Regions from separate parts of the Shewanella sp. 1180_01 genome, predicted to be linked through region 1. Evidence: predicted binding sites of a transcription regulator. Region 1 holds the regulator's gene; each other region holds the start of a gene.
The links. The regulator sigma-54, encoded in region 1, starts transcription at its own class of promoters, with help from an activator protein. The targets are predictions, from matches to a motif close to GTTGGCACGNNNNTNGNNT.
Positions count from the first base shown of each region.

Region 2: a site for sigma-54 is predicted at 1,772-1,790, ahead of FW758_RS06845 (FimV/HubP family polar landmark protein). Genes of this name have one in related genera too.
Region 3: a site for sigma-54 is predicted at 5,271-5,289, ahead of FW758_RS02735 (TorF family putative porin). Genes of this name have one in related genera too.
Region 4: a site for sigma-54 is predicted at 6,566-6,584, ahead of flgB (flagellar basal body rod protein FlgB). Genes of this name have one in related genera too.

Region 1 is NZ_VXCT01000022.1:25,221-33,099, reverse strand. Features, by position in the region: gene mlaE (lipid asymmetry maintenance ABC transporter permease subunit MlaE) at 1-499, opposite strand, end outside; gene mlaF (phospholipid ABC transporter ATP-binding protein MlaF) at 496-1,314, opposite strand; gene FW758_RS12845 (hypothetical protein) at 1,521-1,679, opposite strand; gene FW758_RS12840 (KpsF/GutQ family sugar-phosphate isomerase) at 1,959-2,936, shown strand; gene kdsC (3-deoxy-manno-octulosonate-8-phosphatase KdsC) at 2,936-3,487, shown strand; gene lptC (LPS export ABC transporter periplasmic protein LptC) at 3,484-4,044, shown strand; gene lptA (lipopolysaccharide transport periplasmic protein LptA) at 4,031-4,585, shown strand; gene lptB (LPS export ABC transporter ATP-binding protein) at 4,582-5,313, shown strand; gene FW758_RS12815 (RNA polymerase factor sigma-54) at 5,421-6,899, shown strand; gene hpf (ribosome hibernation promoting factor) at 6,928-7,215, shown strand; gene ptsN (PTS IIA-like nitrogen regulatory protein PtsN) at 7,218-7,661, shown strand; gene rapZ (RNase adapter RapZ) at 7,658-7,879, shown strand, end outside.
Region 2 is NZ_VXCT01000008.1:62,762-70,640, forward strand. Features, by position in the region: gene rpmE (50S ribosomal protein L31) at 246-458, opposite strand; gene FW758_RS06845 (FimV/HubP family polar landmark protein) at 640-1,701, opposite strand; gene priA (primosomal protein N') at 1,804-3,999, shown strand; gene argS (arginine--tRNA ligase) at 4,134-5,879, shown strand; gene FW758_RS06860 (SPOR domain-containing protein) at 5,883-6,599, shown strand; gene FW758_RS06865 (hypothetical protein) at 6,956-7,180, shown strand; gene FW758_RS06870 (SPFH domain-containing protein) at 7,387-7,879, opposite strand, start outside.
Region 3 is NZ_VXCT01000002.1:76,940-84,818, reverse strand. Features, by position in the region: gene FW758_RS02775 (GGDEF domain-containing protein) at 1-1,138, shown strand, start outside; gene FW758_RS02770 (DUF3016 domain-containing protein) at 1,193-1,717, opposite strand; gene FW758_RS02765 (hypothetical protein) at 1,995-2,303, shown strand; gene FW758_RS02760 (hypothetical protein) at 2,439-2,753, shown strand; gene FW758_RS02755 (DUF4240 domain-containing protein) at 2,766-3,275, opposite strand; gene FW758_RS02750 (hypothetical protein) at 3,403-3,783, shown strand; gene FW758_RS02745 (response regulator) at 3,867-4,664, shown strand; gene FW758_RS02740 (HU family DNA-binding protein) at 4,824-5,096, shown strand; gene FW758_RS02735 (TorF family putative porin) at 5,387-6,079, shown strand; gene rimK (30S ribosomal protein S6--L-glutamate ligase) at 6,166-7,071, opposite strand; gene FW758_RS02725 (putative bifunctional diguanylate cyclase/phosphodiesterase) at 7,233-7,879, opposite strand, start outside.
Region 4 is NZ_VXCT01000024.1:19,611-27,489, reverse strand. Features, by position in the region: gene FW758_RS13530 (flagellar basal body P-ring protein FlgI) at 1-1,037, opposite strand, end outside; gene flgH (flagellar basal body L-ring protein FlgH) at 1,049-1,723, opposite strand; gene flgG (flagellar basal-body rod protein FlgG) at 1,735-2,523, opposite strand; gene flgF (flagellar basal-body rod protein FlgF) at 2,534-3,277, opposite strand; gene flgE (flagellar hook protein FlgE) at 3,450-4,832, opposite strand; gene flgD (flagellar hook assembly protein FlgD) at 4,915-5,685, opposite strand; gene flgC (flagellar basal body rod protein FlgC) at 5,710-6,126, opposite strand; gene flgB (flagellar basal body rod protein FlgB) at 6,129-6,533, opposite strand; gene FW758_RS13490 (CheR family methyltransferase) at 6,677-7,516, opposite strand; gene FW758_RS13485 (chemotaxis protein CheV) at 7,616-7,879, opposite strand, start outside.

The DNA.
Region 1 (7,879 bases):
CCACAGCGGTAAACATTAACGCCAGTAATGGCATACTGATCACCCCAGCCCAAAAGCGTGGTGCAATAATCTGCCTTAATGGGTCGATAGCCATCATCTCTAAACTCGAGAGCTGCTCAGTACTTTTCATTAAACCAATTTCAGCGGTTAAGGCTGAACCCGCACGTCCCGCAAACAAAAGTGCGGTAACCACGGGCCCTAACTCACGCAGTAAACTGAGCGCCACCATAGGGCCTAAGCTTTCTTCGGTGCCGAAGCCAACTAAGATGTTGTAGCCTTGCAGCGCCAACACCATGCCGATAAAGAGCCCTGATACTAAAATAATCACCATAGATTGCACGCCGACTACATAAATCTGGCGCACTAACAATGGAAAGCCTTTGCGCACGCGTGGCCAACGAAAAATCGCCCCCCACAACATGAGCCCTGCGCGGCCAAAACCGAGCACTAACTCAATCGCGCTGCGGCCTAAGTTGGCAATACTGTCTATTAACTTCACTTGCCAACTCCTTTTGCCATTAATTCTTGTTGGTAATCATTCGCCGGATAATGGAACGGTACAGGGCCATCCGGTGCGCCTTGAATAAACTGTTTCAGCTGCGGATTGTCGGCGTACTTCAATTCTTCTGGCGTGCCATGGGCGATGACTTTTTTATCGGCCACCACATAGACATAATCGGCAATACCGAGGACTTCATCTACATCGTGGGACACCACAATAGAAGTCAGATTCAGCGCATCGGATAACTCACGAATAAGCTTCACTAACACGCCCATAGAGATAGGATCTTGGCCGGCAAAAGGTTCATCGTACATCACCATTTCAGGCTCAAGCGCGATGGCTCTAGCCAATGCCGCGCGGCGTTGCATACCACCGGATAACTCACTTGGCATCATCTGGGCGGCACCACGTAAACCTACGGCTTCGAGCTTCATCAGCACGATAGTGCGAATAATGTCTTCTGGCAGACCAGAATGTTCGCGCAGCGCAAACGCCACGTTATCGAACACATTGATGTCGGTAAACAGCGCACCGCTTTGAAACAACATGCTCATCCGCTTACGTAGACTAAATAATTCATTGCGACTCACGCCATGGATATCGTGACCGTCGAATAACACTTGTCCGTGGTCAGGCGTTAATTGGCCGCCGATCAACTTTAACAGGGTCGTTTTGCCTATGCCGCTCGGCCCCATGATCGCCGTCACCTTGCCCCTTGGAATGGACAGGCTAATATCTTCATATATCACACGCTGACCGCGGCTAAACCCCAAATTACGGATCTCAACCAACGGCGTTTGTTCTTGAGTCATGCTTGATTCCGACATTTGCAAAAGAGGTGATCCTAGTCTTCCTAGACTGACCAATCGAAGAGCCGCAAATTGTACGTAATTGCGCTTTAACCTACAACCGAATCGACACTATCGCCCTGCGATACTTTCAATTTGCCTCATTTACAGCGAAAATGCGCCCTAAGTTTTCACTCTGCACAGGTAAAATGTTACTTAATGTTTTCAACCTAGTTGCAGAATTGGCGATATTGGCTAATTCGTTCGCACTTAGCTCGCTCTTCGTCCACTTTTAGGTGCGATGAGTCGATATACGAGTGTGAAATAGAGGCATCCCGTGCGGTAATACCCGCCGCGATACGGGATAAATCCATTGAAATAAACGACAAAGACGATGATATTGCTCAAGACCTTCGACCGCTAAACAGGTTATTGTGCATGAATAGCTGCCGCAGCTGAACTTGACGAGTCGGAACAATCGCTCTAGCCTGCCGCAATTGTTTTGTTGCTTTAGAGAATTCACCACAACAAGACATAAGCTAAATCGTCTGAAAACAAACTAAAACTTGGCAGAAAGCCTATTACATATCATCTTTATCGCGTACCAAATTGTGCTATTCCAATCCCATCAATGGGGCGACAAAGACAATGCAAAAAGAGAGATAGACATGGTAGACAAATCACAACTGCGCCAATGGGGCTGTAAAGTTATCGACATTGAAAAGTCAGCCCTAGACAATCTTTATCAATATGTTGATTCGGCTGAATTTGCAGAAGCTTGCGAGTTGATCCTCAACTGCACAGGCAAAGTGATTGTCATGGGAATGGGCAAGTCGGGCCATATCGGCAATAAGATTTCTGCCACCCTCGCCAGCACAGGAACGCCCGCATTTTTTGTGCATCCGGGTGAAGCCAGCCACGGCGATCTCGGTGTATTAGCCGATAACGATGTGATTTTAGCGATTTCAAATTCCGGTGAGTCGAGCGAAATCCTCACCTTAATGCCCGTCATCCAACGTATGGGCGTGCCCGTTATCGCGGTAACAGGCAAACCCGAATCGAATATGGCGCGCTTATCTAAAGTACATTTATGTATTGAAGTCCCAGAAGAGGCTTGCCCACTTGGACTCGCGCCAACGTCGAGCACCACAGCGACCTTAGTGATGGGCGATGCGATTGCCATTGCGCTGCTACAAGCGAAAGGCTTTACCCGTGATGACTTTGCTATGTCTCATCCTGGCGGTGCTTTAGGACGCAAGTTATTGTTAAAAGTCTGCGATGTCATGCATAGCGGTGATGACTTACCGCTCGTTAACCACGATATTTGCATCACAGAAGCCCTGTACGAAATCTCCAAAAAAGGCTTAGGCATGACGGCGATTATCGATGATCAGCGCAAGCTGGTTGGTATCTTCACCGATGGTGATTTACGCCGCGTTATCGATGCCGAAGTGAATCTACGTACTACGCCCATCGCCGATGTGATGACCCGTAACTGCGTGACCATCACAGACGGTGTGTTGGCCGCCCAAGCTCTGCAAGTGATGGACTCAAAAAACATCAACGGATTAATTGTTATCGATAAAGACCGCCATCCAATCGGCGCTCTTAACATGCTAGACATGGTTAAAGCAGGAGTCATTTAATGCCACAGCAAGGATTTTACGGCCCAATCAGTGATGATGTGTGGCAACGCGCGCAAAAGATTAAACTGTTGATCTGTGACGTCGACGGGGTGTTTTCCGACGGTCGTATTTACTTAAGCAATAGCGGCGAAGAGCTAAAAGCCTTCCACACCCGCGACGGCTATGGCGTGCGCTCGATACTCACCAGCGGTTTTAATCTAGCGGTGATCACTGGACGTCAATCCAAAATCGTTGAAAACCGTATGACGGCGCTCGGCGTAACCCATATTTATCAAGGCGTAGACAATAAGTTCGAGCCCTATGAAGCATTGCTCGCACTCTATGGCGTTACCCCAGAAGAAGTGGCTTATATCGGTGATGATATTGTCGATCTGCCAGTGATGAATGTCGTCGGCTTAGCAGTCAGCGTAGCCGATGGTCATCCCTATGTTCGTCAGCACGCCCACTTTGTGACTACGCTCAATGGCGGCCACGGTGCCTTGCGTGAACTCACAGATCTATTGCTACTCAGTCAAAATAAATTCACTTCGGCCCATGGAATGAGTATATGAGTCGTGTGACACTCGCGATTATCGCTTTTTTTGGAACGGCATTAGTGCTTTATTGGCAAGTGCAGAACAAACATAGCGGTGATACCGATAACAGAGTAAAAGATCAAAATACCCCAGATTTCATCGTTGAAGATCTGCGCAGTGTTGAGTTCAACGAACAAGGGCTAGTCAATAGCCGTGTGACGGCGAAACACATGGAACATTATGATTCAACGAATCAAACTTACTTTACTCAACCTGTTTATCTTGTTTATCCAGACCAAGGTAAAGCACAATGGCAACTCAGAGCAGATCAGGGCAAGCTAAACAAGGAAACGGGCAAGGTTGCATTAGAAAACAATGTTATTATTGATGCCATTAGCCCAGAAGAACCGATCCAGACCTTGTCCACCAGTTATCTGGAACTCGATCTCAATACGATGATAATGACCTCTGACCGCACCATTTACGTCACAGGGAAAGATTTTAATATTCAAGGCCAAGGCCTTTATGCAGACCTCAACGCGCAAGAAGTGCAATTGACCAGTCAGGTAGTAGGAACATATGAAGCAAAATAACGTATTACTTGCCAGCCTAATGCTAATAATGAGCATGAGCGCCTTTGCTAAAGTCGACGACCTGAAACAGGAAGTCAAAATCAAGGCTGTGAGCCAAACGGCAGATATCAAGAACAACCAGATCATCTTCTTTGGTCCGGTTGAAGTCACCCAAGGTTCGATTAAAATCCATGCAGATCAACTGCGTGCATTTTCTGCCGAAGGTGAAAATAGCAAAATTTTAGTGGCCACTGGCAACCCTGCGACGTACAGCCAAGTATTAGACGATGGCCGTCCAGCCTCGGCGAGCGCGAAAGAAATTCGTTACGATATGGCGAGCCGCACCCTGACACTTAAAGGCAAAGCCTCGTTAGATCAAGCGGGCAGCCAAGTGACGGGTAATTTGATCCGCTACAACATCATCCAGCAAAAATTGATTGCTGAGAGCACCGGCAGTGGTGACGATCGCGTGATCACTATCATTCAGCCAGAAAGCTATCAAGATGATGCCAAACCAGACGCGCCAGCAGATAAACCTGTGAAAAAGCAGGACTCTAAATGACCCAAATCACCCTAAGAGCACAAAATCTGGCGAAGAGTTACAAGAGTCGCCAAGTGGTTAAAGACGTCAGTCTGACGGTAAAAACCGGTCAAGTCGTTGGCCTACTCGGCCCGAACGGCGCGGGTAAAACCACCACCTTTTATATGGTCGTTGGTCTGGTTAAGAGCGATAAAGGCCACATCTTTATCGACGATGATGATTTAACCGCAGATCCTATGCACCTGCGCGCCCGCAAAGGCATAGGTTACTTGCCACAGGAAGCCAGTATCTTCCGTAAACTGACCGTCCATGACAACATCATGGCCGTGCTTCAAACGCGTAAAGAACTAAAAAAAGAGCAAAGGGAAGAAGAGCTAGAGCATCTGCTTGAAGAGTTCCACATCACCCACATCCGTGACAGCCAAGGCATGTCATTGTCGGGCGGTGAACGTCGCCGTGTCGAAATTGCGCGGGCGTTAGCAGCAAATCCTAAGTTCATTTTGCTCGATGAACCCTTTGCTGGTGTCGATCCGATTTCGGTTATCGACATTAAAAAGATTATCGAACAGCTCAAAAGTCGTGGCCTTGGCGTGTTGATCACAGACCACAATGTCCGTGAGACATTAGATGTGTGTGAACATGCCTATATCGTGAGTCACGGAAACTTGATTGCCGAAGGAACACCCGCAGAGATCTTAGACAATCAGCAAGTTAGGGCTGTGTACTTAGGTGAACAATTCAGGCTATAGTTAATCAAGCGGAGCCAATGTAGGCAATTTATGCCACCATTGGACTCCACTCAAGATGATAACAAGCGGCCTCATCCAACAATAATAACGTAGGGATCAGCGGTAACATGAAAGCGTCACTCCAGCTCAAACTGGGTCAACAGTTAACCATGACGCCACAATTACAACAGGCCATACGTCTGTTGCAACTGTCGTCATTAGAACTGCAGCAAGAGATCCAGCAAGCCTTAGATTCTAATCCCCTTCTCGAGCTGGAAGAGGATCAATTCGACGCCACTAAAGACCCTGTAAACCAAACGCTATCCGATACGGATTTCAGTGAATCTAGCACCCTGCCGCCAGAAAAAGACAGCTCCACCATAGACACGGCAGAGTCGCTCACGAAAGAGTCCATGCCCGACGAACTCCCCATGGACACCACATGGGATGAAGTGTTCACCGCCTCTCCTAATTCTGGCCCCGGCGGCAGTCGTGAAGACGATATGCCCTTCCAAGGTGAGACCAGTGAAGGCTTGTATGAACACTTAGAATGGCAAAAAAACCTCACACCGTTTTCTGAAACCGATTTAGCCATTGCCACCGCCATTATTGATGCCATCGACGATCAAGGCTATCTCACCCAAAGCACTGACGAAATCCTCGAAGCCATGGGCAATTCTGAGGTTGAGCTCGACGAAGTCGAAGCTGTACTCAAGCGCATTCAACACTTTGATCCCATTGGTGTTGCCGCCCGCGATTTAAGCGAGTGCCTGTTGATCCAACTGTCGCATTTCGCCGCTGACACGCCCAACCTAGAAAACGCCCGCATGCTGATCAAAGATCATTTAGATCTGATCGCCGCCCGCGATTTTAGATTGTTGATGCGTAAGACTAAATTAAAAGAGGATGAATTAAGAGACGGCATCGCGCTTATCCAAACCCTCAATCCCCGCCCAGGTTTATTGATTACGCCCAACGATGACGAATACGTCATCCCAGATGTGTCAGTGTCGAAGAAAAATGGCCGCTGGGTGGTTGAGCTGAATCCTGACTGCATGCCAAAAATCAATGTAAACCAACATTATGCCTCGATGGCGCGCAGCACTAAAAGCCAAGCCGATAGCCAATTTATTCGTGGTCATCTGCAAGAGGCTAAATGGTTTATCAAGAGTTTAGAGAGCCGTAATGATACCCTGTTGAAGGTGGCGAACTGTATCGTCCAATATCAGCAAGGTTTCTTTGAATACGGTGAAGAAGCCATGAAACCTATGGTGCTTAACGATATTGCCGAAGCGGTAGAAATGCATGAGTCGACCATCTCACGGGTGACGACACAGAAATACATGCATACCCCTAAGGGACTTTTTGAACTAAAATACTTCTTCTCTAGCCACGTCGGTACTGACGATGGTGGGGAGTGCTCATCCACAGCAATCAGAGCCTTCATTAAGAAACTGGTTGCAGCGGAAAACCAGAAAAAACCATTAAGCGACAGTAAGATGGCACAGCTTCTGGCAGAACAAGGGATCAACGTAGCCCGCAGAACCATTGCGAAGTACCGAGAGGCTATGCTCATTCCGCCTTCTAATCAGCGTAAAAGTTTATAACCTACAGTGGATATCGGAGGACGTTTCTATGCAAATAAACCTGAGTGGACACCATGTCGAAATTACCGAATCGTTACGCGCATATGTAGAAGAAAAGTTTTCAAAACTTGAACGCCATTTCGAACAGATCAATAATGTGCACGTTGTGCTCAATGTCGAGAAAATGCAACAGATTGCCGAAGCGAGAATAAATCTTATCGGTGGTGAAGTTTTTGCTACTTCAGAGCATGCTGACATGTATGCCGCTATAGACGCCCTGATTGACAAGCTTGATCGTCAGGTTATTAAACACAAAGAGAAGTTAACAAAACACTAATAATGGAACTTTGTACCATACTGCGGCCGGAGTGCACTACCTGCGCCACTCCGGGCAGCAAGAAAAAGGTACTGGAACTCATCAGCGACTTAGTCGCTGCCCAGTACCCGACCCTCTCATCTCAAGAGATATTCGAAAGCCTAGTGGCGCGCGAAAAGATGGGGAGCACAGGTATAGGTAACGGCATCGCCATTCCACATGGTCGACTAGCCGATATAGATCAGCCCATTGCCATACTCATTAAGTGTGAAGAGCCGATAGCATTCGATGCTATCGATAAGCAACCTGTTGATATTTTATTTGCACTACTGGTGCCTGCAGACCAATGTCAGCAGCACTTAAGTACCTTGTCTTGTATGGCCGAAAAGCTGAGCGACAAGCAAATATTAAAGCAATTACGCAAGACGCATGATGAAACGGAACTCTATCAGGTAATCACTGGATGAAACTGGTCATAGTGTCGGGCCGCTCAGGCTCAGGCAAATCTGTCGCCCTAAGGGTACTCGAAGATCTCGGCTATTATTGTGTCGATAACCTTCCCTTGCCCTTAATCGGCACTTTGCTTGAGCAACTCAAAGGCAGTAACGATCTCGTCGCCATCAGTGTCGACGTGCGTAACATGCCTGAGCAGGACAAGGTCTTAGTGAAGCAACTCGCGAGCCTG
Region 2 (7,879 bases), on a different contig from region 1:
AAAATGTTGGTTAAATTACAATATCTAGCGGCTAGCATATTTATCTTATAGTTAATTGCTATAAATAAGTCGAATTACATACTTGAACTCGCAATACGCAATAAGTTGACGATTAATTGAGTGAAGTCGTACCAGATGGGGGATTTAACATAAGTATTAAGATAGGCGTAAATAAAGCGGTTCGGCAAATGATAGAAAGCAAAAAGGCGCCATAGGCGCCTTTTCTAGAAACATTGCAATCGCAATTATTTCTTTGCAAGCACTGCGAAGCGCTTGTTGAATTTGTCGATACGACCGCCTGTATCAACAACTTTTTGTGTACCAGTGTAGAATGGGTGACATGCACCACATACGTCTAAATGCAGATCTTTACCAGCAGTAGAGTTTACTTTGATAACGTTACCACAAGTACAGTTTGCAGTGATGATAGCGTATTTTGGGTGGATACCTGGTTTCATTGGGGTTACCTCAAAAGTGTAAGGCCATGTCGCTCTTCCAACCCGTAGTCGGACACCACATGCATGTTAATAACAATATGTTTAGGGCGCAGAATGGTACAGCATACCCACAAGGGATACAAGTAGATTATCTGAGCGTTTGGCGGTTAATCTGCGGCTATTTTGACTTTAGTTCGCCGCTTCATTTTCCCGCCTCTTTAGCTTCAAACATCGCCTGAGCCTCTTTGGCGTTAGCATGCTGTGCCAAAATCATTTTCGAAGGACAGGACAGAGCCGCATTACTCTTGAGTGCGTTGATTTTATTTTTTGAGAACGCCGCAGGATTCGCCTCATAGATCGCCAGCATAGCGCCATAGACACTCACGTCCCAATCGTTGGCATAGCGATTGGCGATACGCCACAAGGTCTCACCTGCAAGATAAGTTAACTGACAATGTTCAGGTGTCTGCGAAGCTGTTGGGGACGTTTCAGCGGCATTCACTTTGAGTTCGCTATTTGTTGTCTTAACTGCTTCAGTGACTACGACTTCAGACATAACAGGCTCAGGCATCATAGTTTCAGCAGACGTTGCTTTAACGGCAACAGGTTCAGAGTTTTTGGCGACAGCCTTTACCTCGGCAACCTGGGTATTTTGCTCATCCGCTGCTTCAGGAAATTTAAAGCCAGTCACAACTTCAGCCGCTGGCACTGTGGGCTTAGTATTTACATGAGCATCTACATGAGTATTTGCAGCCGCAATAACCGCCGTCGCGGTCTTAGCACCCACCACTGATGTGGATTCTGCGGCCACTTTTACAGACTGAACATTCACTTTATCCGCACGCTTTTGCACCAGCGCTGTCGTCGTATTTTTACTGCCCGATGCCGCTTTTACGGTTAGCGTGGCCAATGTTGGCTTAGCCTCACCAAATAGATTGATACTTTTGACCTCATACCATCGGTCGAGTCGATACTCCCTCACTAAGAGTTTAGCCTTGTCATCTTTTACATCTTCAACACCCGTAAGCAAAACTAAAAAGCGATTAAGCGCCTCAACCATTAACTTTTCTTCGCTGCCGGCTTGCTGCACTACAAACTCTAAGCGCGACATGTCTTGATTGTCCGCAATCACATTCACCCTGAGTTTAGGATAACCACCTAACTCAAACATGCGGCTGTTAACGCTCACATGGGAGACTTGAGCCATGCTCTGTGCGCTACACACTAACGCGAGTAGACCTAATGATTTCACTATATTAGCCATTTATTTACTCTCAACTATCCTTGGTAAACCATCATTAGGGCTAGCCCTAGCCAGCCGCGCTGAGTACACTAAACCACATTCTTGCCTAAGACTTGCCTGCATATGTCATTGTTTGTCGAAGTTGCGTTACCTGTGCCTATGCGGCAAACCTTTAGCTACCGCGTACCCGAAACTTATCCTAGTACACCGCAGATAGGCGTGCGCGTTAAAGTCCCCTTCGGTCGTCAACAATTAATCGGATTAGTCACAGGTATCACAGATACGTGCAGCTTAGCGCCTAAGCAGATTAAGTCTGTGCTTGAGTTTATCGACGATAAACCTTTGTTGCCTGAATCACTTTATAAATTAACCCTTTGGGCCGCGAGATACTATTTTTGCAGCCAAGGGCAGATGCTAACCCAAGCCTTACCAGTGGCCCTTCGCAAAGGGCTCGATGCCGCGCCGCAAAAGATCCAATTCTGGCAATTAACTGAGATAGGCCAAAATATTGCGCCCGAAGCGGTTAAGCGAGCACCCGCACAGAAAAAATTACTCGAGTTACTCAAACCCGCCAGCTTAACCCAAGAAGAAGTGATCAGCTTAGATATCAGTAAAGCGGCACTGAAAGCCCTAGAAGATAAAGGCTGGGTGGCACGCCACGAAAAAATCGCCGAGCTTAACCTCGACTGGCGTACCACACTCGAAATGGACGAAACGCCACATAAACTCAATAAAGAACAAGCCGTCGCCGTTGCCACGTTAAATCTGCAACAAGGGTATCACTGTACTTTATTAGAAGGCATTACCGGTTCGGGTAAAACTGAAGTCTATTTGGCGGTGCTCGAGGAAATCCTCAAGCAAGGCAAGCAAGCGTTAATTTTAGTGCCTGAAATCGGTTTAACACCCCAGACTATCAATCGCTTTAAGCGCCGTTTTAAAGTCAATGTCGCCATATTGCACTCAGGGTTAACCGACAATCAAAGACTCGAAGCTTGGCGCCAAGCCCGCTGTGGTCAGGCCGCCATCATTATCGGCACCCGCTCGGCTTTGTTCACGCCGATGGCCTATCCCGGCATCATCATACTCGATGAAGAACACGACAGTAGCTTCAAGCAACAGGAAGGCGTCGGTTACCACGCCCGTGACTTGGCAGTCATGCGAGGCCATTTAGAATCAATTCCTGTGATATTAGGCACGGCAACCCCCTCACTCGAAAGTCTACAAAATGCCTTAAGTGGCCGTTACCATCATTTGCAATTGGGTGAGCGCGCTGGCGCAGCTAAAAAAGTGCGCCAAGGCATTATCGACATTAAAAATATGCCGTTAAAAGCAGGAATGTCGGTGCCGCTGCTGAACGAAATCCGTCTGCATTTAGACGCAGGCAACCAAGTATTACTGTTTCTCAATCGCCGCGGCTTCGCACCCGCTCTGCTTTGCCACGAGTGTGGGCACTTACACGAGTGCGACCGCTGCGACGCGTTTTTCACAGTGCATCAATCCCTTGGTGAAATTTGCTGCCACCATTGCGGCAATCAATATGCCATACCTAAGCAATGTCACAAATGTGGTAGCACTATGTTGATGGGCCAAGGTATAGGCACAGAGCAACTCGCCGAGGCACTGCAACAGGAGTTTCCGAAACATCCAGTGGTGCGCATCGACCGCGATACCACTCGCCTAAAAGGCTCATTAGAAACCCACTTAAACGCAATTCATAAGGGCGAATATAAAATCCTCGTCGGCACGCAAATGCTGGCCAAAGGTCATCACTTCCCTGATGTGACGCTTGTTGGGCTACTCGATGTCGATGGCGCCTTATTTAGCGCCGACTTCCGCGCGCCCGAGCGTTTTGGGCAACTCTATACCCAAGTCGCCGGTCGTGCTGGGCGCGCCAGCAAACCCGGCACGGTATTATTGCAAACTCACCAGAGCGACAATCCTATTTTGCGGGATTTGCTGCATCGCGGTTATGGCGAGTTTGCTCGCAGCCAGTTAAAAGAGCGTCAACAAGCACTGCTGCCGCCAGCATGGCACATGGTGTTGGTGCGCGCCGAAGCGCACTTAGCCAGTGATGCCGATAACTTTCTCAACGCCTTCGCCGCGCTTTTGCCGCAAGATAAAGAATTTGAGGTAATTGGTCCTATGCCAGCGCCCTTAGATAAAAAAGCCGGCAAGTTCCGTCGCCAACTGCTATTCCAAGCTAAAAACCGCAACCGTCTGCAGCAAGAGTTTGAACGTATTCATCCGCTTGTAGAGCAGCTTATCGAAGCCAAGCGCTGCCGATGGAGCTTAGACAGAGATCCACAGGATCTCCTCTGAGTCGAGTATTTGATAAGTATTTAAGCGCCATTTGATAAAAAATCATCGGGAAGATAGCAATTGTTAGCCACAAACGGCTAAAATATGCGGTTATTCCCTGTATTCACTCTTAAAGTTAGTGCCGATTAGAACCCATGAAATCACATATCCAATCATTACTTGAACAAACTCTAGAATCCTTTAAACAACAAGGTATTGTGCCTGCTGACTTTGAAGCGCGCATTCAGGTAGATCGAACCAAGGATAAGAGTCATGGCGACTTGGCAACCAACTTAGCCATGATGCTGACTAAGGTCGCAGGCAAGAATCCACGCGAATTAGCCCAACTGATCATCGACACCTTACCGGCTTCGGCTTATGTGGCTAAGGTTGAGATCGCAGGTCCTGGCTTTATCAACTTTTTTATCAACGACAGCGCCTTAGCGGATCAACTGCAAAATGCCGTCAACGATGAGCATTTAGGTATCAAGTTACCGACACCGCAAACCGTTGTTGTTGATTACTCTTCACCAAACCTCGCCAAAGAAATGCACGTAGGTCACCTACGTTCAACCATCATTGGTGACAGTGTGGTACGTGCGCTGGAATTTTTAGACCACAAAGTCATTCGTCAAAACCATGTGGGCGACTGGGGTACACAATTTGGTATGTTGCTGGCCTATATGGAAGAGCTACGCGCCAAAAATGGTGAGAAAGCGCAACTTGAACTGTCTGATTTAGAAAACTTTTACCGCGCTGCCAAACTGCGCTTCGACGAATCGGCCGAGTTTGCGACCCGCGCTCGTCAATTAGTGGTTGAGTTGCAATCTGGCGACGAATACTGCAACAAACTGTGGCGCGAATTTAACGACATTTCGTTGAGCCACTGCCATGAAGTCTACGCCCGTTTAGGTGTGAGCCTGACCCGCGCCGACGTGCACGGTGAAAGTGCGTATAACGCCGATCTCGAGCAAGTAGTTAAAGATTTAGATGCCCAAGGTTTATTAACCGAAAGCAACGGCGCCAAAGTTGTATTCCAAGAAGCCTTCCGCAATAAAGAAGGTGAGCCACTACCAGTGATCATCCAAAAAGCTGATGGCGGCTACTTGTATGCCACCTCAGATCTTGCGGCAATGCGCTACCGTTCGAACGTGTTAAAAGCCGATCGCGTACTGTATTTTGTTGACCTACGTCAGGCGCTGCATTTCCAACAAGTCTTCAGCCTAGCCAAGCTGGCTAAATTTGTTCGTGAAGATATGTCATTGGAACACTTAGGTTTTGGCACGATGAACGGCGAAGATGGCCGTCCATTCAAAACCCGTAGCGGCGGCGTCGTTAAGTTAGTCGACCTGTTAGAAGAAGCCAACGTGCGCGCACTTGAACTCGTTCGCAGCAAAAATCCAGATATGGATGAAGTCACGCTGACTGAAATCGCTCGCGTCGTTGGGATCAGTGCCGTTAAATATGCTGACTTGTCGAAAAACCGTACCAGCGATTACATATTCAGCTTCGAACAAATGCTCAGCTTCGAAGGCAATACCGCACCTTACCTGCTGTACGCATACACCCGTGTTGCAGGCATCTTCAAGCGTGTAACCGATCTGGATCTCAGCCAAGCGAAAATCGTGCTTGAGCATGAAAAAGAGAAAGACCTCGGTAACAAGTTAGCGCAGTTCGGTGAGATCCTCAGTCGCGTTGTCGATAAAGGTCAACCGCACGTACTGTGTGCTTACCTGTATGAATTAGCGGGAGCTTTCTCAAGTTTCTACGAAGCGTGCCCCGTACTTGCTGCTGATAACGACGCGCAAAAGAACAGCCGTTTATTACTCGCACAACTGACGGCTCGTACGTTACAAAAAGGCCTAAATCTACTCGGTATCGAAACCTTAGAGCGGATGTAAGCCATGAGTAATCGCGATTATGCCAATAGAAGGCCGCAGTCGGGCGCTAAACCGCGCCCAGTCCGCGCGACTCGCCCAACCCGAGCAAAGCCTTCACAATCTAAATCAGCGCCGCGTAAGAAGCTGCCGCTGACGCTGATAGGCTTTGTCATACTCGCTGTGGGTTGTTTCGTCTATTTTCTATGGAGCATTAAAGATAATGCTCAGCAAGAAGAGCAGCCGAGGCCAACTCCGGCTAAGAAAACTGAAGTCCGAGTTAAGCCGCAAGAAAATGTGGTGCTCACCCCTAAGGTGAAAGAACCCGAGCGTAAAGCCGTCGTTATTCCTGTGGCGACAGAGGAGACAGCAGAGCCTGTTGCTCCGCCGAAGAAGGACCCTAACGCTCTGCCGCCTCAACCGAAGGAAGAATGGACCTATCTCAGTGAGCTTGAAAACAAGCATGTTGAAGTCGATATTCCCGATGTGGTCGCGAGCCGAACACCGATGCAATATCAGTTGCAGTGTGCTTCTTTCCGCCAAGAATCACAGGCGAACGAGATGAAAGCCGTGATCGCTTTCCAAGGTTTAGAGGCGCAAGTAAGACAGGTCGAAGGTACGACAGGTATGTGGTACAAAGTCGCTTTAGGTCCTTACGAACGTAAGCGTGATGCAGAACGTAAGCGTCATACGCTACAAAATGCGGGGATTAATGGTTGTCAGATTCTGGCAATCCCTAAATAAGGCTTCACCCTTTCTAGGCTTATTTTAATAAGCCTAGTCACAAAAAATAGCGGCCAGCGTTTATAGCTCGTCGCTATTTTTTATCCGCTAGACTTAATGTGATCTCGCTTTAGCTTGCCACATAACATCACTCACTATTTACCCAAGCTCACCTCGACATCCCCAGTTTTAAACAGCCCTATTTTTTAATAGTACTGTTTTGTTAAATCTATAACTGATTATTTATAAACAACAAAATCCTTTATTAATAAAGATTAATATGCAGTTTAATTGACCTAGATCAAACTTAGGCGTATCTCTTAAGTAACAGCAAGACTGTTGTATCTGTGTCAAATCCAACCTTAGGGTGAAGTATTATGAATGCATTAATAGAGATAGAAGCCACCGAATTCAGCCAACTTTTCAAAAGTGGTGACATGCTAGGAATTAGAATGTTTATGGAGCATGTTCGCATGCCGCTGGATGTTCAAGACAAGATTTATGACGAAATTTCAGCGCTTCAGCAATTAGAACAAAACCAAATTGCGAAACTCATTGAAACCCACGCCCATTCCCAAATTCATGAACGCCTAGCTTATTAGCCTTCCATTCAATGAAAAATTTATCTATGCCCAACTGCAGCTTCTGGCGGTTCATTCAACAGAAGCTGTATGATCTCCCCCTCTCCTCTACACTATCCACCACACAAACCGTCACACACATCACCCAATTACAGCCAAAAAATAAGGCCAAATACCTGAGTATTTGACCTTAATGATCTAGCTAGTTTCAGATGTTAACCACAGCCTTAGCTCGGTTTTTCTTCCGTTAAGCCTATGCTATTCATCCAGTAATCGAAATCCACCATATTACCCGGCAATACCACTCGGCTATTCTTCTGGCTTAAGCCATCGAGCTGTTTAAAGTACTGTTCACCAAGTTGCATCCGCAGGGCATTGTGGCCACCCGGCGCAGCAATAACTGTGGCAAGACGTTCGATCGATTCCGCCGTCGCACGGGAAATAGTTAAAATTTCCTCAGCCTTACCTTCAGCTTCGTTAATACGTCGCTGCATCTCACCTTCAGAGCGGTTTACCGTCTCAGCTTTAACACCTTCTGAACGGTTAATCTTGCTCTGCTTGTCGCCTTCACTCTTAGCCAATAATGCCCGGCGCTCACGTTCAGCATTCACTTGCATTTCCATGGCATTTTTAACGGTTTCAGGTGGGGTGATATTTTTAATCTCATAACGATGCACGCGTATTCCCCACATGGCACCGGCTTGATCTAATACCTGCACG
Region 3 (7,879 bases), on a different contig from region 1:
CAAAGTGATAGCAGAAGGGATTGAAACGCAAGAGGAATTAGCCGTACTCAAACAACTGGGTATCGTCTATTGCCAAGGCTATTTGCTGGGTCGCCCAGAAGTGCTCCCCTGCCGCGCGATGAAAGCGACCTTAGTGCCAAACAATACTCAGATTCAACCTAGATACAGCGAATCGGCCGAAAGCCTGTGCACGAACGCCATCACAGTGGCGCCCACACTCAAACTCAAATTTTTAAGTGACACCTTTAGCTCGCAACCCGCACTGCAGGCGGTTGTGGTAGTCGATAATCAGTTGCCGCTGGGGATTATCAGCCGCGCGACCTTACTCGAACTTTTCAGTACGCCCTATGGTCGTGCCTTGCATGAGAATCATGCCGTAAGTGAAGTGATGGACCCGCAGGTCATCCAAATTGAGGCCAACGAACCCTTATCGACTGTGAGCCAATTGCTGACCTCAGAGACGGCCAATACAGTCGCTCAGCAGTTCATCATACTTCGCCGGGGCAAACTGCTCGGCATAGGCCACACTAAGGATTTACTGCAAAGGATCACAGAGCACAGAATTAAGATGGCCCGCCATGCAAATCCTCTTACAGACTTGCCGGGCAATGTGCCCATTCAGGAGGAATTAAAACGCCTTAAAATCCAAAAGAAACACTTTTATCTAGCCTATTTTGATTTATGTAACTTTAAGCCCTATAACGATATTTATGGCTTTTGTCGCGGCGATGAAGTGATTTGTGAAGTGACTAATCTGTTACTGAAATATAAAAGTGACAATTGCTTTGTCGGCCATGTGGGCGGCGATGACTTTGTGATTATCAGCACCTGTGAACATATGATCAGCCGTTGCCAACGAATTCTAGCGGACTTTGAAACCCATAAGCATTTGTTTTACAGCGCCGAGCATTGGCAAGCTCAAGAGATGCTCGCCGACGATAGACAAGGCGAAGCCTGCTACCATCAATTGATCAGCCTGTGCGTGGGTATCTTGCCACCAGCACTGACCTTTAACGCCAATGAACACAGCCTGTCGACCTTAAGTGCCCGGGCAAAAAAACAGGCAAAATCCGCGAATAACGGATTTTACCTGTTAGAAAATCACCTTACTATCGAAACTCAAGCGCTCAGTGCTTGAGTCTTGAGTGACCGATTTAACGATTGAAAGATTGAAAGATTGAAAGATTGACGATTAAAGTTGTGGGGCAATCGTCTTCTTTAACCAATCAGTCAACATTTTGGTTTCGTACATAAAAGGTTTGTCACTTAGAGACTGTATCCCCCCCATGAAACCCATATCCGTCAGTTTTTCATCACCCGCAATAATCACTTTATCGTTTTCTAAAACTTGATAGGAAAAAGTTATACGCGGTGGATAAATGTCTTTAATAATGCGTAAATCATTGGCGGTCGCGCCAAAGGTTGGGCGCATATCACCCGCCAGATCAACATCGGTGATAGTCATTTCAAGCTTTTGATTCGGCTTTAAAATCTTCGCAGCTTCTTTATTGATGTTTTCTGTTAAGGTCTCAAATAAGCGCTTTTCATAGCGGGATTGGATTTCCCCCGATGATTTGATATCGCGAAAATCCTTAGGACTTTGCCAAACAATTTTAACCACCCCATCTTCGGTGACGGGATTCACTGGCGCTTCATCGGCCGCCCAAGCCGCACTGCAACTTAATACACCTGCGAGTAAAAGGGACTGAATTTTCATGTTTGCCTCCAAGGCCTAGATAACTTTCTGAGAACCACAGTACAAAATCTAACCTGAACTAGAGCTTAACGCAAAACTGATATAAGTACAGCTAATGCTGTGTAAGCTTTTGTATAAATACGTAAATTTTATCTGATAACCACAATTGACACGTATCTTTTTGTATCGAGACTGCACTAAGTAAGTGTATAGTTATCAATTTGTGAACATTTTACGCGCATAACCACAAAAAAAACGTTATCCTTCCGCTATTGTTTACATGGCTCACTTAATAAAAATGAAATTCCCCGTTGTACCTGTGTTCATTCTTATCCTGTTTACCTGCGTAGTTAGTGCGATTTGGTTTATCTCCCCGAGTGATAAAAATACCGGCCCTAAAACTTGGTCTGCCTTTGTCTATAACCATGGCTATGACTCTGGAAAGTATAAAAAAACGGATAACTTTGACAGCTATGAGACCTGCCGCGATTTTGCTCGCGAACAATCGGCCTTTTACGACGATGTACCTTGGGAATGTGGTTCTATGTGCCAGTTCGATACACGCAAGCAAGGCTTTCAATGCAAAGAAATGAAGAATGAGCGCTAACTAACCGTTCAGCATAGGTTCAATATTTATACAATAAGCTAAGCCCCTCACAGTACAACTCGTTTTCTTTACCGTCTAAGGATGCACGATTTAGAACTGACGTGTTAAACGTAATTTTTAACTTGGAGCTTACCTATGAACCTAAAAACAGCAAGTTTATCAAATCCTTACTCACGTAAATTTGCTTTACTGGCTCTGCTAACGATCGGAACTTGCATAAGTCTTTCAAGCCATGCGGCGCCATTGACCATCAGCCAACAACAGGCGGTTAACGCTCATTTTAGCAAATTGGCTCAGACGCAACATGCGGCTGAAACCCAAATGACTGAGCAGCTTAAGCAAGATTTTACTCAGCAATTAACTGCGCAAGAACATGAGTTTATGAATGACATCTGCCCTAAATACGGCATGACCTTCGATGTCACAACCAATGCCTGCTTACGCTCATAAGCGATTGCAAGATTAAAATGGAAAACGGGCGCTGAGCTCAGGGTATTGTTGCTTTAAATCCTTGGGCTTAGTGCTAAATTTCTTCCCTACGGGCGTCGCCTTGCCCGATGGCATAAAGGGCAGCTCATCACCGGTTCTATCTTCATATAATTGCCCAGCAATAAGATCGTATTCATCCACAAAGGGATAAGCATAGGCATCTCGCTCAGGCCAAGCGGCTAAACGCGCTAAAGTATCAGGCTGATTGACTACACCATCGTAGATTTCTTTGCCGAGTGAAATCAAAAAACACCTGAATTCGGCAAAAGCATATTCAGAATCACAGCCAGTAATAATGTAAGCCGCACCCCACACCGACCACAAATAGCTCCGGCGCATTTGCTGACCAAAGATTTTATCGAAGGCTTTTAGCTCTTCATTACTCAGTTCGGCGAGTTTCTGCTTCAGTGCTTGAGTCAAAGACTCCTGTGATTGCGCCGCTTCCGTTCGCGTGACTAAACCCCAAAACTCAACTTCTGTCATAAACTTCACCTATTAGAGCCTTTCGCAAAAAGGCATATTCTACACGATATTAAGGTTATGCTGGACTCGGATTAGGGCATTTCCTACACTTGCTCATCTTCTTAGCTACCTGTCTACACATACATCTATGCCTAAACGTCTTATGCTACTGATCTCTTTATATTGCCTCTTCAGCATTGCCGCACTTTTACGGGCTGTGACAACGCAATCCTTTGATGTATTTACCCTAGGCGTACTCCCCGTGCTCGTTGGCATAATGATGCGCACCCCGTGGTCGAGCTTAGTATTGAAGATTTATATCGGCATGCAAACCTTAGGATTTTCCGCCCTAGGCATTACAGCGATTATTGCCTATCGTATTACCCCTGAAGATGTAAAAGTGATTGTTTCTGGTCACAATATTCCTATGTTGCCGCTTACTGTAAGCATTATTGTCATTTTACTCCTGCAATATTGGATCGCATTTTCTAAGGTCACGAGTCATTATTTGACCCGTCAAACGCAGTAATGGACATTTGTTGCTAAGCTGTTACTAATCGCGTAGCTTAGCGACCCAATAAAATACTTGCGACTCTTAACTTGAAGTAGACTATGAGCCATTTATCGCCCAGTGAACTTTCCATTCTTTTGGTAGAACCTTCAGATATCCAGCGTCGAATTATTATTCAACGCTTACAACAGGAAGGCATTCTCAGCATTCAAACCGCAGAAAACATTGAAGCGGCTAAAGATATTATTGCTCGCCACAAACCCGATCTTATCGCCAGCGCCATGCATTTTGATGATGGCACCGCCATCGATCTCTTAGGCTACTTAAGGGCTAGCGCTGACTGCAAAGATATTCAATTTATGCTGGTCTCGAGCGAGTGTCGCCGTGAGCAACTTGAGATATTCCGCCAATCGGGTGTGGTCGCTATCCTGCCTAAGCCCTTCAGTGCCGAGCATTTAGCCACAGCCTTAAATGCCACAATCGATCTGCTCAGCCACGATGAACTCGACCTCAGTAATTTCGATGTGCAGGATGTGCGCGTATTAGTGGTCGATGATAGCCGCATGGCAAGAAACGTTATTAAACGCACTATCGGTAACTTAGGGATGAAACTGATTACCGAGGCCGAAGATGGTGCACAGGCCATAGAGTTGATGAAAAACAATATGTTTGACTTAGTGATCACTGACTACAATATGCCAAGCGTAGATGGCCTTGCGCTGACTCAATATATCCGCAATGAAAGCCAACAATCGCATATTCCCATCTTGATGGTGTCTTCCGAAGCCAACGATACCCACCTCAGCAATGTGTCCCAAGCGGGTGTGAATGCCTTATGTGACAAACCCTTTGAACCCAAATTGGTTAAAAAATTACTCTATCAACTGTTAGAAGAATGAAACCAGAATAAAACTTAAGTCACGAACTGAGTAAATATTCTGCGCTTTACCGAACATCCTGCGGCAGCTTAGACGCAAAAGGCTTTCCAAGCGCTGAACCTTATGGCATGTTAGGCACGCTTATTTCAAATAAATCTACGGAAAGAAGAGACAATAAAAATGAACAAAACTGAACTTATCGCCAAAATTGCAGAAAATGCCGATCTAACGAAAGTAGAAGCCGCACGCGCATTGAAGTCTTTTGAAGCAGCCATTACCGAATCAATGAAAAATGGTGACAAAATCTCCATCGTAGGCTTCGGTTCGTTTGAAACTGCGACTCGTGCTGCTCGCACTGGCCGTAACCCACAAACGGGTAAAGAAATTCAAATCGCTGAAGCGACTGTGCCTAAGTTTAAAGCGGGTAAAACCCTACGCGACAGCGTAAACTAAGCGAGAAAATTCAAAACAACGCCTCCATTGTGAGGCGTTTTTTTTGCTTTCTTCCAGTGAAACCCTGAATATTTTTTGCACAACAAGAGTGCGCCTCTGCCCCATAAGCTGGCAAATGAAAACATTTTATTAACACTTGATATTCTAATGTATTGTTTTACATATGATTGTAATAGTGGCATGTGATTAGCAAATCCCTTCTTAGAAAAAAACCAAGATGCACTAATGACCACTGCTTACTTAAGTGCGCCAATGGTGAATCGATAAATAAGTCAATCGAGGGGATGAGCATGAAGAAATCACTGTATAGCGTTTTGGCCTTATCGACGGGAATGTTACTGGCTGGCAATGCCTTTGCAGCCGTATCAGGCAACATTGGTGGTACCTCTAATTACCTATGGCGCGGTGCGACCCAAACTAAAGATGCGGTCGCAATCCAAGGTGGGATTGACTACAGCCATGATTCTGGATTTTATGCTGGCACTTGGGCATCAAATGTGGATTTTGGTGACGATACGAGCTACGAGCTGGATCTCTACGCGGGTTATAGTGGCAATATTACCGAAGACATCAGTTACGACTTTGGCTACCTCTACTACGCCTACCCAGACGCTCCTGGCAGCATTGATTTTGGTGAACTCCATGCTGCAGTGACTTGGAAGTGGCTTGAACTGGGTTACTCCCATGTCATCAATGCCAGTGACGATGTCGCCGCCGATCCGTTAGATAATAAAGATCTCAGCTATCTTGCCGCGACTGTCTCTGTGCCTCTCACTGAAAAACTTAGCTTATCAGTGCACTATGGCTACTCAAGCGGTGATGTTGTGCAATCTTGGTTTGGCGAAGATAACTATGCCGACTATAACGTCACACTCAGTGCAGATACCAGCATGGGCACAGTGTCGTTCATGGTTTCTGATACCGATCTCACCGATGATGATGCCAAACTGGTACTCGGCTATTCCTACAGCTTTGATCTCTAAGATCTAACATTTAGGATCTTACGTCTAAGCTCTAAGCATAAAAAACGCCACCTTAAACGGTGGCGTTTTTTTAGCGTAATCAACTATTAGGCAATAATAGGTCTATTGGTTTTACGGGCAGCGACCATTTTCTCGATATATTCAACAATAGGCTCAGTCACTGAAATCCCTGTGGTTTGTTCAATCCCTTCAATGCCTGGCGCCGAATTAACCTCAAGGATCAAAGGGCCACGGTTAGAGCGTAAAATATCCACCCCAGCGACCACCAATCCCATCGCTTTCACCGCCGCAATCGCCATTTTACGTTCCACTGCAGTGATTTTAACCACCTCACCACAGCCACCCAAATGCAGATTAGAGCGAAAATCCCCCTCGGGACCTTGGCGCTTCATAGAGGCGATGACCTTGTCACCGACAACAAAACAACGAATATCACTGCCATTGGATTCTTTAATGTATTCCTGCACTAAGATATTCGCTTTCAGCCCCAAGAATGCTTCTATCACGCTCTCAGCAGCCGTTTTCGTCTCAGCTAATACCACGCCAATCCCTTGAGTACCTTCGAGTAACTTAATGACTAACGGAGCGCCGCCCACCATATTGATGAGGTCGGGGATATCATTTGGCTTATTGGCAAAGCCAGTCACAGGCATACCAATCCCTTTGCGGGAGAGCAATTGCAGCGCCCGTAATTTGTCCCGAGAACGCGCAATGGAGATCGAATCATTCGCGGCATACACGCCCATCATTTCGAACTGACGTACAACGGCACAACCATAAAAAGTCACGCTGGCATGAATACGCGGGATGATGGCATCAAAACCAACTAATTCAGTGCCTTCATAATGAATGCTAGGTTTAATGGAATTAATATTCATGTAGCAGTTCAGCGTATTGATCACGACCGCTTCATGTCCGCGGCTTTGACAAGCCGCCACTAAACGTTGCGTCGAATACAACTGGGGGAATTGGGATAAAATACCTATTTTCATTGCTGAGTGACCAACTTAAGCATGAGTGAATAAACCGTTCTGCAGCACTAAAAGTACAGCGACAGAAAAAGGGGCTGATATTTGTCTATTGCTCAGTGTAAAGCAAGAAAATATTCCTCACCAGACGAAATCACTATGCTATTGAAATAGTTCGGGACCTCTCACACAGGGAGCTGAGTTTGGGTTAATAGTGGCAGAATATACTTGGCCTCAAACGCCGCGGTATCTAAGGGACGTGAAAATAAATACCCTTGTAAAACCGTGCAATGGCGTGCAGTACAAAACTCTGCTTGCTCTAACGTTTCAACACCCTCCGCCACAGAAATAACATTAAACCCATAGGCAAAGTTGAGTAAAGCGGCGAGCAATCGGGTGTCTTTTTCATCTTTGTCGTAGGAAGCGACAAAGCTTTTATCGATTTTCAGCACGCTGATCGGAAACAGTTTGATGTGTTCTAATGACGAAAAACCCGTCCCGAAGTCATCGAGGGCAAAACGCACCCCTAATCCGGCGATTCTATCGAGCACTTTGGCATGTTCATGGGGATCTTCAATGAGGCAATTCTCTGTAATTTCAAGCTCTAATGCTCCAGCAGGCAAGCCTGTCTTAGTCAATATATGCACTATTTTATCGAACAGGTTCTCATTGCCTATTTGAGAGGCTGAGAGGTTAACTGCAATAGTAAATTCTTGGCCTAAAGGCTGTAACTGGGATAACCAAATCTGAGCTTGGGTACAGGCTTGTTCAAGCACCCAATCATCAATGTCATCCATTAAGCCAATTTCGTCAGCAATAGGTAAAAATTGAT
Region 4 (7,879 bases), on a different contig from region 1:
ATTGCTAACACATCTGAGGGGGCTGCACCGACTAAATTAACCGCTCTAACCAGCTCATCCAGCGTAGTGCCTGGATTAAACATAAACATACGGCGGTCACTTTCTGTCGCTGTAATCGTACTATTGCTCGTGACAGTTGTTTGACCATTGGCTAAGGCGTTTGGCTGTGAAACCTGGGTTGCCTCAGCAATCGTGACTGTCATGCCGCCATGGGTAATCGCCGCTGGGAGTAAGCGCACGTTTTGCCCAACCACTATGGTTCCAGTGCGTGAGTTAACGATCACTTTGGCAGATTCTTCTGCGGGGATAACATCCAGATTTTCAAGCGTTGCTAAAAAAGACACCCGTTGTGATACATCACGCGGAGCACTGACCTGCACAGATGTTGCGTCTAAAGGACGCGCCATATCAGGGCCTAATAGCTCATTAATCGCATCGGCCATCCGTTGTGCAGTCGAAAAATCAGAACGACGTAAGTTAAACGTCAAATAATCGCCGGTTGAAAATGGGGTCGCCACACTGCGCTCGACAATCGCGCCATTGGGTATACGGCCAACAGTTGGAGTATTTTGGATCACCTTTGAACCATCTAAACCATCGGCACTAAAACCACTCACCACTAAGCTGCCTTGGGCTATGGCATACACATTACCGTCAACGCCTTTCAAAAAGGTTTGCAATAAGGTGCCGCCGCGTAAACTTTTGGCTTCGCCTAAGCTAGATACGGTGACGTCAAGATCTTGACCCGGTTTTATAAAGGCTGGCATATCGGCGTGTACGGCAACCACAGCGACGTTTTTAATCTTTGGTTTGACGTTGTCAGGAAGATTAATACCGAAATTTTTCAGCATAGTCATAAAGGTTTGTTCGGTATAACTGGTTTTTTCACCCGTTCCCGGCAAACCAACCACTAAGCCATAACCGATCAACTGGTTACTGCGTACGCCCTGCACATTGGCAATATCTTTAATTCGTTCAGCCTGACTAGGTAGAGAAAACACTAGCACGGCAACGGCTAACACCAGTTTATATTTCATGATACGACTCCTTAGAAGGGCCACCAGTCGCTCATAAAGAACTGGCTTAACCAGCCCACTTTTTGAGCATCTGCGAAAGTACCTGTGCCACTGTATTGAATACGGGCATTTGCCATCCGCGTTGAATCGATAGTGTTATCGGGTTTAATGTCCTGCGAGCGAACCAGACCAGTGACGCGAATAAACTCATCACCATTGTTAATTGAGATCCATTTTTCACCGCGGATCACTAAGCTGCCGTTGTTCAGCACTTGCATCACGTTTGCCGAAATGCTGCCATCTAAACTATTACTCTGATCCGCATCCGATTCACGTTTAGTGTTCATGCTATCTTTATAACGTAAATCAATTGGTACTCCGCCAACGGAGATATTACTACCACCGGCGAAGATAGGATCTAAGCTCATATCAGAGCCTTTTTTGATCTGATTGCCTGCACTCTTCTTAGCTTGAGTCGACTCTTTCAAAACGATAGTGATAATGTCGCCAACTTTGTGAGCACGTATATCCGAATACAAGCTAGATGCTTGACTGTCTTGATAAATAGAACCAGTCGCGGCAATTTTTGTCGGCGGTGCCTCTGGGTATACCGGCGCATAAAAGGGATCATCCGCAAGGGGTTTCTTTTGCGTCGAGCTACAAGCTGCAAGCAATAACGCGACGGCCAACACAAGATATCTAGCCATGATGTTTGCCTCTATAAATTCTGAGTCACGTAAGACAGCATCTGATCTACCGCTGAAATCACTTTGGAGTTCATCTCGTAAATGCGCTGACTTTCGATAAGATTCACAAGTTCTTCGGTCACGTTAACGTTAGAGGTTTCTAAGGCGCCTTGACGAATCGCTCCCATGCCATCTAACGAAGCAGTACCTTGAATGGGCGTGCCGCTCGCACCGGTTTCCGTGTATAAGTTTTGCCCCATAGGATCCAGACCCGATGGATTAATAAAATCCGTCATAGTCAACTGACCCACAACTTGGTTCTCTGCTGTACCTGGGGTTTTCACTGAAACTTCACCCTCAGCGGAAACGGTAATACTAGTCGCATTGTCAGGAATCGTGATCGCGGGTTGCAGCAAGTAGCCAGAACCTGGCGTCACAATCTGGCCCGTATCGTCTAAGGTAAACTGACCATTTCGAGTATAGGCCGCAGTACCATCGGGTAGCTGGATTTCAAAAAAACCTGGGCCCTCAATCATCAGATCCAATGAGTTATCCGTAGTCAGCATGTTGCCTTGGGTAAACATTTTCTGTGTGGCGACAACTTTGGTACCCGCACCTATGTTTAATCCATTAGGTAACTTAATGTTAGAAGCGCTGACACCGCCCGCTTGGTTAACTGTTTGGTAAAGCAAATCTTCAAATACTGCGCGACTTTTCTTGTAGCCCACAGTGCTGGCGTTCGCCACGTTGTTCGAGATCACCGCAATGTCAGTTTGCTGTGCGTCTAAGCCAGTTTTACTAATCCATAACGCCGGATGCATAATCTATCTCCTAACTAATACGCATTAATGAAGATGAAGCGCGATCATTTTCTTCCGCGGTTTTCATCATCTTGACTTGCAATTCAAACTGACGCTGAAGGTCAATCAAAGACACCATTTCATCGACAGGATTTACGTTACTGCCTTCCACTGCGCCACTTTCAACCCCTACGCTAGGATCGGTAGGAGCGATATTGCCCGACACGAGCCGGAACAGTCCGTCCTCACCCCGCATCATCTCGGCATTACCCGGATTAACGAGTTTCAAGCGACCGACTTCTTCCACAACCTCAGCGGTAGCGCCCTGAGGTCGCACAGAAATAATGCCATCCTGAGAAATTGAAACTTTCTCGATAGGAAGCGGCAACACTATGGGACCAGCATCACCCATAACAGGATTTCCCCTGTCATTGTGTAGTAAACCCGTAGAGTCGAAACTTAAACTGCCTGAGCGGGTATAGGCTTCACTGCCATCTTTTGCCTGCACGGCAAACCAGCCGTCGCCTTTAATGGCAACATCGAGATCTCGTCCAGTGGTTTTTATGGGACCAGAGCGAAAATTAGCTGACGGAGATTCTGTCATCGCAAACACCCTTGTCGGCAATCCTTCACCGAAGGCCTGCATCGAGCGAGCTTGCGCCATATCGGATTTAAAACCGTCGGTATTCGCGTTAGCTAAGTTGTTCGCACGGAGCGCCAGCTCATTCATATTTTGCTTAGCACCACTCATGGCGACATAAAGGAATTTGTCCACAGACTGCTCCGTCAAATTTTCTACATGACAATAGCAAAGCAAGCATCATGCCAACAAAATTGACTTTTAATTTACTGATAGAATTGAAGAATAGGAAAATGAAGTGAATTGACAGTAGGATAAAGGCTAAGTGTTGCCACTGGCGGCAACACTTAGTCATACAATGTAATGATTAGCGGATTTGTAATACGGTTTGTTGCAGCGTGTTGTTCACTTCAAGGGTACGAGAGTTTGCTTGGAAATTACGCTGCGCAGAAATTAAATCAACCAGTTCAGTGGTCAAATCGATGTTCGATCGCTCTAACGCCGATGACTTGATGCTACCAAAAGTACCACTGTTTGCCTCACCAGCAAGAGCAGGGCCAGAATTCAAACTGGCTTTCCACGACGTATTACCCACCTGTGTTAAACCTTGTTCGTTAGCAAATCGAACCAAGGCAACTCGTGCTAAAGGCACACTTAAATGGTTCGAGTAACTTGCAGTAATTAAACCATTAGCACCAATTTCAACGTTAGTTAAACGACCAACCGTCGTACCATCTTGTTTCAATTCAGTCGCCGCAAAAGGATCTGCATATTGCGTTGGCGCATTGAACTTCACTGTTAATGCTTGAGTGGCATCCGCTCCAGCACCTAATACACCAGCTGGTTTATTACCAAGTGGCGCCGTAGTAATAACTGCAGGATTACTGTCAATATAGGCTCCAACTGAGTTAAACTTCAGCACCGCCCCCGTCCAGCCACCAGCAGTTTGCGCTGAAACACCACCACCGCCCGCAACAGGTGGCACATCTGGACTACCGTCACCATCAGTATCCACATCGTATTTACCTGCAGGGCCATTTAAATTTACAGGTTTATTATCAATAGCATAATAAGCCACCCAATTACTCTCACCATTATATGCACCGTCTTTAGGCTTCACAAAGTACGTGGTCATGATGTGGCCCTCACCGAGAGAGTCATAAATAGTCATTGAAGTGACATTGTTATAAGTTTTTGGATCGGCGGGATCAAATAAAGCAGGATCTAGTGCTTCAGCTTTAGCATTTAAGTTCATTTGTAAAGTGACATTCTCAGTCTTTACTGGACGACCTGCAGTATCGGGAATTTGTACAGGCTTAGCCGTGGTTAAACTCACAGATGTTGAGTTGCCGTCTTTATCCACAGGGAAAGTCTGTAAATAGTTGCCAGCCGAATCCACCATGTAATTATTAGAATCTACTTTAAAAGCGCCTGCACGGGTGAATGCGTGATCTAATGTTCCTAATTCAGAGGACGTTACAAAGAAACCACCACCTTTGATTGCCAAGTCGAGGGAGTTCTTCGTCAGTTGTAAGCTGCCTTGATGGAATTGCTGTGCCACTTGACTCGTTGCAACACCACCACCAACAGCAGTTTTAGCATTTGAAAAAATAGAATTAGCGTACACATCCGCAAATTCAGCACGGGACTCTTTAAAGCCAATGGTGTTCGCATTAGCAATGTTATTCGCCGTAGTGTTTAAATCTTTCTGCGCGGCATCAATGCCACTCAATGCAATGTTAAACGACATAATTCACCTCTACACTTGACTCAATTCATTGATGAGCGACTTACGCCCAATTCGGATGCTGCAAAAATTCTTTTAGGCAAACTTAGGTTTCAGATACAGCTAACACATCGGTTAACTTGATGCCCATACCGCCTCTCAAGTTAAGAATGGCACCAGTACTGGCCGTACCAAGAGAGACACTGGTCACATGAGCATAGGTCGAGACTGGCAATTCTTGGGATTTCCCATCCACTAAACCACTCGCCTTGATCGTATAGTTACCTGCGGTTACAGGTTTTCCATCTTTATCGAGGCCATCCCAGTTGACATCGACATTGCCCCCCTTACTGCCATCAACTTTAAAGGTGGTCACAACTTGGCCTTTATCATCCTCAACACGTACAGTAATTTCAGGAATTTTAGCTGGCGTGCTAATCACACCTTTTATTGTTGGGCTTTCAGCTGAAATGTTACCTGTATCGGTTGGGATCAATACCTTGCGACCAACAAGTCCCGATGCCTGCAATGCTTGGCTCGACGTCATAACACCGTTCAAATTAACGATTTCATTATTCAACTTAGTAATACCATCAACCGTCGAGAATGATGCCATCTGCGCAATCATTTGGTCGTTGTCGACGGGCTTAAAAGGGTCCTGCATCGATAACTGTTGGCTTAATAACGAGAAAAAGTCATCTTGAGTTAACTGTTGGCTTTTCGCTTCCGGTACTATCGAATCTTTTGGCAGTCTTATGCCATCAAGAAACGGATTACCCGTTGAACTGGTTGATGAGTTGGTCGTCACAGCATTTGACTGACTCTTATTTTGAGCCGTCTGCGTCGATGCTTGGTTAATTTGATTAATGAGGCTCACAGCTTACCTCCTAAGTAACACATGTTATTTACCCATCCCAAGTGTTTGTTGCAGCATAGACTTAGCTGCTTCAGCGACTTGAACATTCATTTGATATGAGCGCGAAGCAGAAATCATATCTGCCATTTCTTCCATGACATTAACATTCGGTTTATAAATAAAGCCGTCCGCATCCGCCATTGGATGATCGGGCGAATATTCTTTTAGCAGTGGTTTATCACTTTCAACAATACCTTTTACCGCAACACCTTGAGAGGCTTGTTGCTGGCTTTGAGCTTTAGCCATTTCAGCTTCAAAAATAGGATGACGGGAACGATAGGTCTTATCTACGCTACTCGAGACGGAATCAGCGTTAGCTATGTTACTCGCCGTGGTGTTCAACCTGACCGATTGAGCCGACATTCCAGAGCCAGCAACATCAAATATGCTAAATAAACTCATGATTAATCCCCTCTCAGCGCTTTCTTCATGCCACTAAACTTACTGTCTAAAAAGCCTAATGACATTTGATATTCAAGGGCATTTTGCATGAATGCCGATTGTTCCTGTTGGATATCAACGGTATTGCCATCACCGGTATCGGGTTGATTTGGCACACGGAACTTAACAAATTGACCCGTCAACTCAGCAAGACCAAAATGCTTGTCTGACTCTTGCATTTCAAGACTATTACGCTGCTGTTGTTGGCCACGGGCGGCCTGCATTGCCGCAGAAAAATCAACATCACGGGCTTTATAATGTGGCGTATCGGCGTTAGCGATATTGCTCGAAATGACTTCAGCTCGCTGCGCTCTAATACCGAGAGTGTACTGATGCACACCCAGTGCATTATCAAAATTGATCGCCATAAAATTGCCTCCTCGTGTTACTCACGGAAATAAAGCAATTCATGTGCCAACATAGGGGAATAATGAGAATAACAATAGGGATGAGCAAGTGATGGGTAAAAAATTACCGACAAATGTCGGTAATTTTCTTTAAAGCAGCAGACTTAAGTCTTTTTCTGGTAATAAATCCCTGGATTACAACGGACCATGTCAAACTCATCCGTTAAACCAGCTATAGATTCAGAAGCACCAAGAAATAAGATCCCTTTGGGATTAAGAGCGGCAGCGAATTGCCGCAAAATTTTTGCCTTTGCCTCAGGCGCAAAATAAATCAGCACATTGCGGCAAAAAATAATGTCGAACTTACCAAGTAAGCTATAACTCTCAAGCAGGTTATGTGCTCTAAAGTTCACCAAACGCTTAACATTATCCTTTAACTTCATATTGCCTGAAGGTAAAGCATCAAAAAACTGACGCTTACGCTCTTCGGATAAACCGCGCGCTAGTGCCAAACTATCGTACTCAGCATTTTTGCAACGTTCCAACATGGAAGGTGATAAATCCGTGGCTTGAATTGACGCACTCCCCGCAAGCGCACCAGGCTTCTTCTGTTGATACTCAAGAATCGTCATCGCCAATGAATAGGGTTCTTGCCCGGACGAACACGCTGCCGACCAAATCTTAAGTGGACGACCTAAACGACTATACTCAGGTAATAAAACGTTATGCAATAACTCAAATGGATAACGATCACGAAACCAGAGGGTTTCATTGGTCGTCATAGCATCGATCACTTCAGCCCGAAGCGCACGTTCCGTTGGCTTCATCGAATGCTTAACCACATCGGATAAGGATGGCAGGTTATATTTCCCCATCAGAGGAGCTAGACGACTGCGCACCAGATATTGCTTATTTTCACCCAGTACGATGCCGCTGTGTTGCTCTAAGAACAACCTAAATTGATTATATTCAGCTTCAGCGAGTGATTTATTTGGCACATTCACATCCTAAATCCTATAGCAAGCACCAAAATCAGTGCGAAACCATCATGTTATAAAGTCGAGATTATAGCGTAAAGCGTATCTAGGTACTAACTACTGCACTTACAAACTTAAGTGTTTATTCACGGCAGCAGCCAGTTCGTCGGGATTAAACTTAGCGATAAAGTCATTGGCCCCCACTTTTTGAACCATTGCCTGATTGAATACACCACTTAACGACGTGTGCAGTACCACTTTAATATGCTTGAGCTTAGGATCGTCTCGAATCTCAGCGGTCAGGGTATAACCATCCATTTCAGGCATCTCAATGTCTGAGATAATGAGAGGGATTTCATCGGCAACATTGTCCATTTCTTTGGCGATTTC